Regions from separate parts of the Salipaludibacillus sp. CF4.18 genome, predicted to be linked through region 2. Evidence: riboswitches for the same ligand, from Rfam matches in the RefSeq annotation. Region 2 holds a riboswitch; each other region holds the start of a gene.
The links. Region 2 has a riboswitch for cyclic di-GMP ahead of ACHABW_RS07985 (sensor domain-containing phosphodiesterase). Riboswitches for the same ligand answer to the same signal wherever they lie in the genome.
Positions count from the first base shown of each region.

Region 1 (3,217 bases), on a different contig from region 2:
CACTATATTTAATTATTCTGAGCTAATGACATAATCATTTTAATCTTTAAATCGTTTTCATGACATCCTTGTTACTAAAGGTTATTTCAGTGTGTTTTGATTCAACTTCTAATTCGTCTAAAAAAAAGCCTTCCACTACCCATTTTATCCAGAACTCCATGTAAGAATCTACTATTTCACCGTTAGGAAGCGAAGCTTTTTGTTGTACAGAGCCTTCTTCACATTCAAAAGCATATTTTAATTCCAAACTATTATAATCGTACAATACGATAATATGATTTTTTGTCTTTTCGAAGTTTATATTAGATACATCAATAGGAGTACATTCTATATATTTTTTTGCAATCGAAAGAAATGCATGTTCAAATCTTTGAAAAAGCTTGTCATTATTGGTCAATATTTCTAAACGTACAGTATTGTTTCTGTTCAAAATTATCCTCTCCTTTTAAAATTCCTACCATTTAACCATAACATTAATATCAAAAATATGTTTAATTTCATTTCATAAACAGTTTTCTACGGAAGAAGCTTGTCATAACCACCTCTTCTCATTAGAAGTGGTCGGATGGATTTTGTTGTGAAAAATGTGGTTATGATGATTATTTTGAGACCAAGACCCGTAAGCATCGTCTTTTTGAATGCAAGTCATGCCGCTATCAATCGACGGTGACGGTAGGAACCGTCATGGAGAAGACTCGAACGGACTTAACCAAGTGGTTTCTGACCAACTATTTGATGGCTCATGACAAGAATGGCATATCGGCACATAAGCTCTCTGAAGAAATTTAAGTCACATGCTTCACAAAATTCGGCAAGCGATGAGAAAACGAGATGCAGATTATACACTAGCTGGTATTGTAGAACTGGACGACGCTTTCTTTGGTATCCTTTCTGAAGGGGGAACGTGGTCGAGCACAGAAAAGACCAAAGTGCTAGTAGGCACAAGGACATCCTCTTTATGTAAAAATGGAAGTTGTACCGAATATCAAAGGGAAAACCCTGATAGATTTTGCAGAGAAACGTATCTTACCAGGCTCTATCATAAGCAGTGATGTCTATCATTCGTATCGAGCTCTGGCATCGGTTGGCTACGAACACGAGTATCACGTCTGTCAGAAAATGTGTATGTGGTAGAATTTGTCACTTCTGAATCTAATGTCATAGGACTATATAGGTCATACTCTTTTAAATAAGATCCATATATCTTTATTGTATTCTAAAAATTGTCATATTATGATATAATTAATATTATTATGAGGCCTTTTGTATCAAGTCTTTAGTTTTATGAAAAATATTAAAGGCAAACATTTAGAAATGGGGGCACGCAAAACTAGAGGGGCTAAAACCATAAGGTCATGCCAGCCAGGTGCCGTTTGAGGAGGACACACCTATTCGGGTGTGTTCTTTATTTGTACCAAGAAAAGTGAGATATGAAGCTTATGACTATTTGTCCAACTGAAACACGGTGATTCGAAGCATTCTTCAATCCAAAGTGAGCTAAGCCCATATTCATTTAAAAATCTTGTTCGGAACCAAGCCCACAAGGTTGCAATTTGCAAATTTATTCTACTGGAGGTCGGGAATATGGAACTCATGATAGGTCAATATAATGTAATTCTTGTGATTTTTTCAATCATGATTGCTATTATTGCATCTTATTCGGCATTTGATCTTTGTTTACGAAGGGTTCACGACACTGGACATTTCCTTGATAAATGGTTACTTATGAGTGCCTTGTCTTTAGGGATAGGAGTTTGGTGTATGCATTTTACAGGAATGCTTGCCCATGAACCTATTAATCAACATAATTTAGACTCATTGTATGTGTGGGCGTCCTTAGTTATTGCTATTTTAGGGTCCTATATTTCATTAAAAATTTTCATTATAAAAAATAATGTCATACCTAGCAGTATATTGTTAAGTATGAGTCTTAGTACCATGCACTATATAGGGATGGGAGCTCTGCATGAAAATGTGGCATTGAGCTACAATTGGGGCGCTATTTCAGTTGGGGTGATTGGAATTTACATCTCATTGCGTAAGATAAGTTCAATAAAACAAAAAAACATCATTCCTTTTCATAAAAAATTAATGTGTGGGGTTCTAATGGGCTTTGCGGTATCTGTGATTCATTATTTGGCTATGCCAGCTTCTGCTATGCCAATTTCAGAACACAATATCAACGATAATACACATACTTTTATGATAGATAGTACGATGTTGGCAATTGGTGTTGGAATTGCAACATTGATAATACTACTTTTAGTATTATTTGGGTCTCGCATTGTAGAGAAGATGACCGCTCAATCATTAAAGTTACAAACCAATGAACAGTATTATCAGTCCCTATACTACCACAACCCTGATATAGTATTAACTTTTGATCTAGAAGGAAAACTTTTAAGTGTGAATAAAACAGTAAACCTTTATGGTTATTCAGAAGAAGAATTACTGCATCAATCTTTCGTTTCTTATATCGTTCGAGATCAATTAGAAAAGACAAATCAACACTTTGATTTAACAAAAAAAGGCGAACCAAAAATCTTTGAAACGGCTATTTATAGTAAAAAAGGGGAACGTATAGAACTTAATATGACTAGCGTACCCATTATTATAAATAAACAAATCGTTGGGGTGTATGGAATTCTCAAAGATATCACTGAACTTAAAAATACACAAGAGGCGTTAACAGAAGCTGAATCGAAATACCGTCATTTGGCAGAAGATTCTTTGGTGGGCATTTATACTATTCAAGACAAAATGATCACATATGTAAATCGTAAAGCAGTTGAAATGATAGGTTATAGAGTAGAAGAAATCATAGGTATGAATGTCTTAGATATAGTTTATCCTGAAGATCGGTTACTGGTAGCCAAAAAGATAAATAAACGTCTTCAAGGCAGCCTTTCGAGCGAACCTTATCAATATAGGCTTATAAAAAAAGATCAGACAATTATTCATATGGAAGCACATAGTTCTAAAACTTTTTTTCAAAATGAACCTGCGATAAATGAAACGCTAATTGATATAACTGCTCGGAAAAAGGCGGAGGAAACGATTGAATATTTGGCTTACCATGATCCTTTAACAGGGTTATTCAATCGATGTCATTTCCATAACTATCTCCAAACGATTTTATCTGAAGAAACGACTAAGAGTTTGGCAGTTCTCTTCTTTAATTTAGACCGCTTTAATTTAATTAATGAATCGTTAGGGC
Region 1 covers NZ_JBIMEV010000002.1:177,898-181,114, forward strand. Annotated here, with positions in the region: gene ACHABW_RS02790 (hypothetical protein) at 47-430, opposite strand; gene ACHABW_RS02795 (transposase) at 967-1,134, shown strand; cyclic di-GMP riboswitch class I at 1,290-1,374, shown strand; gene ACHABW_RS02800 (PAS domain S-box protein) at 1,585-3,217, shown strand, end outside.
Region 1: it holds a riboswitch for cyclic di-GMP, as region 2 does, so the genes downstream of both, ACHABW_RS02800 (PAS domain S-box protein) here and ACHABW_RS07985 (sensor domain-containing phosphodiesterase) in region 2, are expected to answer to the same signal.

Region 2 (3,217 bases):
CTGTATCAGTAATGATATCTCGAATACTTTCTACTAAATCTGGCTGACGAAATTGAATACCCGAGATGTTAACTGATAATCGAAAACTCGGATACCCTTGAGATGATAACGCTCTCACATCTTCACAAGCTCTTCGTAAAACCCATTCTCCAATTGGATTGATTAACCCTGTTTCTTCTGCTATGTTAATAAAGTCATTTGGAGGTATTGTCCCCAAAGTTTGATGCTCCCACCTAATAAGAGCTTCCAAGCCAATAATTTCATTATTAATTAAATCAACCTGTGGCTGATAATATAAGACAAATTCATTCAATTTAACCGCCTGGCGAAGTTCATTTTTTATAATTAGTTGTTTAGATAGATCCGTGTTAATAGAAGGCTTATAAAATACAATTGAGCTTTCTCCTTTGCTTTTGGCCCTTTTCATAGCAATCTCAGCATTTTTCACCAATGAATCAACATACACACCATCATCAGGGTAACAACTTATACCGATACTGAGTGTGACCAGAAATTCGTGGTTTTCTGCTTTAAATGGACTAGTTAAGCTATCCAATGCTTTGTCAATAAACGTATGTATGTCTCTTTGTGTTTGAAAAGGAATGACACAAATGAATTTATCGCTATTCCAACGACCTATAGTACAATTTTCACCTAAACAGTGAGATATTCTTTTGGCTATATCTTTCAATACAAAATCTCCGAATTCATAGCCTCCGATACTGTTAATGACACTAAAACGATCAACATCTAAGAACACAACAGCTAAACAAGATTGCTTTTCCATAGATTGATACAATAAATCTTTTAAGTTGCTTTTAAGTTGAGTGGAATTAGGTAACCCCGTCACAGGATCTACATGACTGATTTCTTCTATCTCGGGGCTTTTATAATCAATAACAATCCCGGCCAAACGAACGAAGGGCTCAAGCCTTTTCATATCCATTGAATCTGGACTTCTCCTAGCTGAAAAGTAAATGGCAAATGTCCCCACCATTTTCTTATTTGGCGTGAAGATGGGAAGCGACCAACATGCTTTAAGTCCACTTTCTAAAGCTACTATTTTATAGTTCTCCCATAAAGGACTAGTTTTTATGCTCGAAACAATGACAGTTTCTTTCCGAAAGGCAGCAGTCCCACAAGAGCCTTCTTTTGGTCCCACTTGAATAGTTTCAATAAACTTTATGTACTTCTTTGGAAGATTTGGTCCAACACCGTGGTTTAGCACACCTTGTTTCCTGTTTAAAAGAAGGATAGAGCCTATCGAACCAGATATCTGTTCTTCTAACATAATCACCAATTCTTCAAGTATAGGGGAAATCCGGATGTTGTTGGCAAGCATTTCTAAGATTCGATTTTGACCAGTAAAGATAATTTCTTTTTGCCATTTTTGCCTTGTACTCTTTCTCATGGGCACCATCCCCTCTTCCATATTTAAACAAAAAAGCACACCCCGAATGACACAGGATGTGTTGTCCTGAAACGGTAACTGGCTGACTTTGCTTTTGCTTTAGCCCCTATAGCTTTGCGTCACTATGTTTCCATAGCTTTGCTATTATCATTTCAATATGTGCAATAATTTTATTCCAAAAGTATTGTTTTGTATAATATAACATAAAAACTGACATAAACAAACAAAATATGACATAAGGTTTTGCTTTATAAAATTATATGTAACTACTCCACCGCAATCTGTCCTAAATTTGCGATGAGAATAGCATGAGGGATAATACTGCCAGTAAGTTTCATAATCAAGCTACATTAATGAATATGATTTACTTTCGATTATGCGTAAACTTCACTTTTAACTAAATAGATTTTGCTCCTCTAGAGTCTCGAACACCATACCGACTTGATCTTTGACAGATATTTGAGAACCTTCAACGTCTGCAAAATCTCCTTCCAAGAAACTTGTAAGCGTTTCTTTGATATCAGCTGTTCTTTCATCGGACCTACTCATGATATATAAGACGTGAGCTAATTTTTTCTGATTTACTAATCCAATATTTTTCTTTATGTTAAAACGAGACAATCTGCCGAGGAGGTACAATTCTCTCCCACATTCTTCTATTAAGAATGCGCCCTTTTCTGATTTGGGTAAAAACTCAAATACCCCATTTAGAATTAATTCATTATTTTGTCCACCTTGGTTAGTAGATTCCCTGAGCTTTGCCATTGCCTGGTCTACCTTTCCAGCTAATATTAGACGAATCGTATCATTACCTATTCTCTTAGATAATATTTTTTGAGAACGACTAAGAGAGACTTCTATTGCGTTCTTAGTCGTATTGAACTCGACAGCTGCATTATCCTTATCGAATTTTGTTTTTAGAAGAAATCGTAGTTTTTCCTTTGCATTTTTCTGCTTAAGCCAGCTTAATGAATTAACGTAAGTGACAATCTCCATTAATGCATTGAATTTTTGATGTTCTAAGGCTCTTGCCTCTTCATCAACCACGATTTTTAAGTTTTCTTGAGTTTCATGAACTGCTTTCTCTAGCTCCATTAAAATTTTCATTATTAAAGGCACCTCCTATCGGTTTTTATTGAAACTGTCTAAATCTATTTTGATTGCTACAAATAGTTCGTCAAAGTTAAATTCTCTATCAGCAAATAGATTTGCCGCTTGTTTTGTATATGAAAAGCATGGATCATCAAAAACTCTAAAACTTTCAATAAAATTGAGTTTAAGACTATCGCGCTTGCCATAGCTCGAGTTAGTTTTATCCCTTACATTGATGATTCTTTCAAATTTCTGGTCCGAAGTTAATTCAGCATCACCACATTCTGAAATAGACTCATTATACAAGTCCATTAGAAACGCTCTCTTAATATTACGAAAGCCAGACCTCGTTCTAAACAACTCTATTATGCGTTTTACTTCATCTGCAGAAGTGCTATTGCTAATATTGTCAAAGATATCCTCGCCTATTTTTGATAACATTTCCTTTTTAAATCGATGTTTAGACGTTCGATATGCTGAATCGCTCATTTGGCTTTTTGGCTTTCTAGTACGATTCAAAAACCAATCTTTATCAGATATCTTCACGTATAAAAGTATTTCTTCCATTCCATTCAATCTTTGCAGCCATAGATCTTTATCTTCTTCACTATAATTCTCCTTTTTCTCTCCATACTTTGAAAAGACTCGTGTAAACGCTGCTTCTAGTATTTCCTCTAAATCCATGATAATCATTCCTTTCTATTTTTTGACTAC
Region 2 covers NZ_JBIMEV010000009.1:1,748-4,964, forward strand. Annotated here, with positions in the region: gene ACHABW_RS07985 (sensor domain-containing phosphodiesterase) at 1-1,411, opposite strand, end outside; cyclic di-GMP riboswitch class I at 1,482-1,564, opposite strand; gene ACHABW_RS07990 (hypothetical protein) at 1,805-2,518, opposite strand; gene ACHABW_RS07995 (hypothetical protein) at 2,534-3,187, opposite strand.

Region 3 (3,217 bases), on a different contig from region 2:
ATTTAAAATCAAAAGAAGGAGTGTTTATTATGAATTCATCTATCAAAATGTTAAGTATTTTCACAATCACCGCTTTTTTAGCAGCAGGATGCGGGTCTTCCAATTCTGCGGAAGAAGCATCCGCCGACGAAGAAAAAAATAACGGCTCCTCCTCTGAGACAGTTGAAACTACCGAAACGGAGGAAGAGACAAATTCGAACAGCCATAATCATGAAAATAATCACGATCATGACGATGATAACAACCACAATCATGAGAACAATCACGATCACGATCATGATGAGGAAACGGAACAAATTTACAACGGGTATTTTGAAGATGAGCAGGTGGAAGATCGCTCCCTCTCTGATTTGGAAGGGGATTGGCAATCTGTCTACCTCTACTTACTGGATGGTGAACTGAATGACGTTTTCTCGCATAAAGCCGAGCAAGATGAGGATATGACTGAGGAGGAATATAAAGAATATTATGAGGTCGGTTATGAAACAAATGTCGACCGGATTGTTTTCGAGGATGACACGGTTACCTTTCATGAAGATGGAGAGGCATATTCCAGTGAGTATTCGTATGATGGGTATGAAATTCTTACGTACGATGCAGGAAATAGAGGCGTTAGGTTCATCTTTGAACGGATGGACGAATCTGAGTATATGCCGCAGTATATTCAATTCAGTGATCATATTATTTCCCCTACAAAATCGGACCACTATCACCTGTATTGGGGAGACAACCGCGAAGAACTGCTAGAAGAAGTTACCAACTGGCCGACTTATTACCCATCAGACATGGATGGCCACGAGATTGCGCACGAGATGATTGCTCATTAAATCTTTCCATTATTAGTCATTGCTATATAATAGAAGGATCTTACTAGAACTTTAGTGAAAGTGCTTAAGAGGTAATTCAGCTCGGAAGGATTGATACGGACCAATCCTAGTTATAGTGATGCAGCATCGTGAAATCATTGATCAGTTTCGCCGTGAAAGCTAACGATTTATTATAAAGAAGACACTACGGGTTTTTCTTACAAGAATTATAAAATCATTGGTTTTTAGAGATTGTTGTTTTACTTTGAACGGAGAGGCTTGAATCCGCTCTAAGCGGACCTTTAAAAACAACAAATCGCTATAGAATACAGAAAAACTGCTCCAGAATTATGGGGCAGTTTTTTCTATGAAACTAATTATTTGATATTTTTATGCTGTCACTACTTTATCTTCCTCATCGAGAGGTTCCATGCGATTAACGGAAATACTGGATAGTAAGCCGAGTATGTAATTCTTTAGATATATAATATATGTTTAATTTGAAACTTTGAATAGTTAAATATAACTAGTCTACTAAGAGTTTGTATGGTAAAATATAACTGTGTATATTTAAATATATTTCTTTGAACCGGCAAACTCATTGAAAAGTGAGGACGCAAAGCTACAGGCCTAAGGAGATCACTATGGTTGCTGGGTTCCCAAAGGAATAACGAACGAAGTTATTTCCATAAGGGAGTAGCTTTTTTGTATACATGTTTACATACTAACTAATACATTTGAGAGAATGTGAGGAACTATTATGATGACTAAAAAACAGTCAGGCGCTCTGCTTATTACCATTATCATCACATTATTTTACGTGTGGAATTATCTATTTAAAGAAAACGAATGGATGGGTGCACTTGGAGCGAGTTCTATTCCATTTATTGGAGGAACCTTGAGTTTAATCTGGCTTTATCAGGCATATCGTAAGAATAGAACGACGCAAAGATATTTCTGGCTGTTGTTAATTTTTGGTGTCTTTCTAAACATTTCAGGAAATTTGATCTGGACTTTAGGCATAATTACCATAGGGGACACTACTTATCCTGATATTTCATGGTTACTCTGGCTCTTAGCGTATATATTCTATTTAGCAGCATTAATTTATAAAACGAAGATAATTAATGGCTTTGGTGCAAATAACCCGTATTTATTTAATATCACTGTTTTTATGTTGATTGCTTCTGTAATCAGTATTCATTATTTCATTGAACCACTCATCGTTATTCAAAGTAATTCCTTTTTGATGACAATCATTAATATTGGTTTTCAAATATCTAACTTAAGTATTGCGTTTGTTGTAATGTATCTCTATTACCTTGCTCGACATAGTATTGAAAAAAAGCTGATTCAAATTATAATTATTGCATTTTCCGTGAGACTTATTGCTGACACAGGTTATACATTTATATCCATTCATGGGACTTATGAGATAGGAGGTTTTATCGAACCATTATGGGTATTTGCTGTCATGTTGATGGGGTTTGCCAGCTTTTTTGAGCAGGAACACGCGTATAATAATATACAAACAAAAAGTTATGTAAAAGAGAAAGAGCCTATTTTTCCATATATAAGTGCGGTAATTCTCATTGTACTAGTTGCCCAAAGCTACCAATGGGAGCTTAATGCTTTAAGTATTGGTATAAGTATAATTTTCTTTATGATTATTATTCGGCACCTCTCGATTATTAAGAAAAATAAGAATCTGATGAGTGAATACAGAAATTTAGCGTTTCATGATTCATTAACCGGTCTGAATAATCGGACAAGTTTTCATCACGATTTAGGACTTCAGATGGGAAACGCAAAACAAATTGACAGCACAGTTGCTTTGTTATTGATTGATTTAGATCAATTTAAACTTGTAAATGACACGCTTGGCCATCAAATAGGCGATCAACTGTTAAAATTAGCTTCGGTACGGTTACAATGTTCAACAGGTAATGATGCAGAGATTTACAGAATAGGTGGAGATGAATTTGTTATCATTCTATCAGATGCTACAGAGGAAAATTGTATTAAAGTAGCTAGAAAAATATTAAAAGAGTTTTCAAAATCTTTTAGTGTTGCTGGTCATGAAATGACAGTTACAGCAAGTATTGGAATAAGTTTATATCCGGAGCATGGGGAAGATCGGGAATCGTTACTTAAAAATGCAGATGCCGCCATGTACTTGGCAAAGGGAAATGGAAGGAATAAATTCCGTTTTTACAATTCGAAATTGAATGAGATAATGGTACGAAAGATGAAAATTGATAGTGAATTAAGAAAAGCAATGGAAAATAACGAATTCCATCTTGTGTATCAACCTAAAATTAATCTACAATCAAGAGAAATTATTGGTATGGAAGCGCTCTTACGGTGGAATAGTACTGAACTTGGATCAGTATCACCGGTTGAGTTTATCT
Region 3 covers NZ_JBIMEV010000079.1:7,680-10,896, forward strand. Annotated here, with positions in the region: gene ACHABW_RS23950 (ZinT/AdcA family metal-binding protein) at 30-827, shown strand; cyclic di-GMP riboswitch class I at 1,388-1,470, shown strand; gene ACHABW_RS23955 (putative bifunctional diguanylate cyclase/phosphodiesterase) at 1,567-3,217, shown strand, end outside.
Region 3: it holds a riboswitch for cyclic di-GMP, as region 2 does, so the genes downstream of both, ACHABW_RS23955 (putative bifunctional diguanylate cyclase/phosphodiesterase) here and ACHABW_RS07985 (sensor domain-containing phosphodiesterase) in region 2, are expected to answer to the same signal.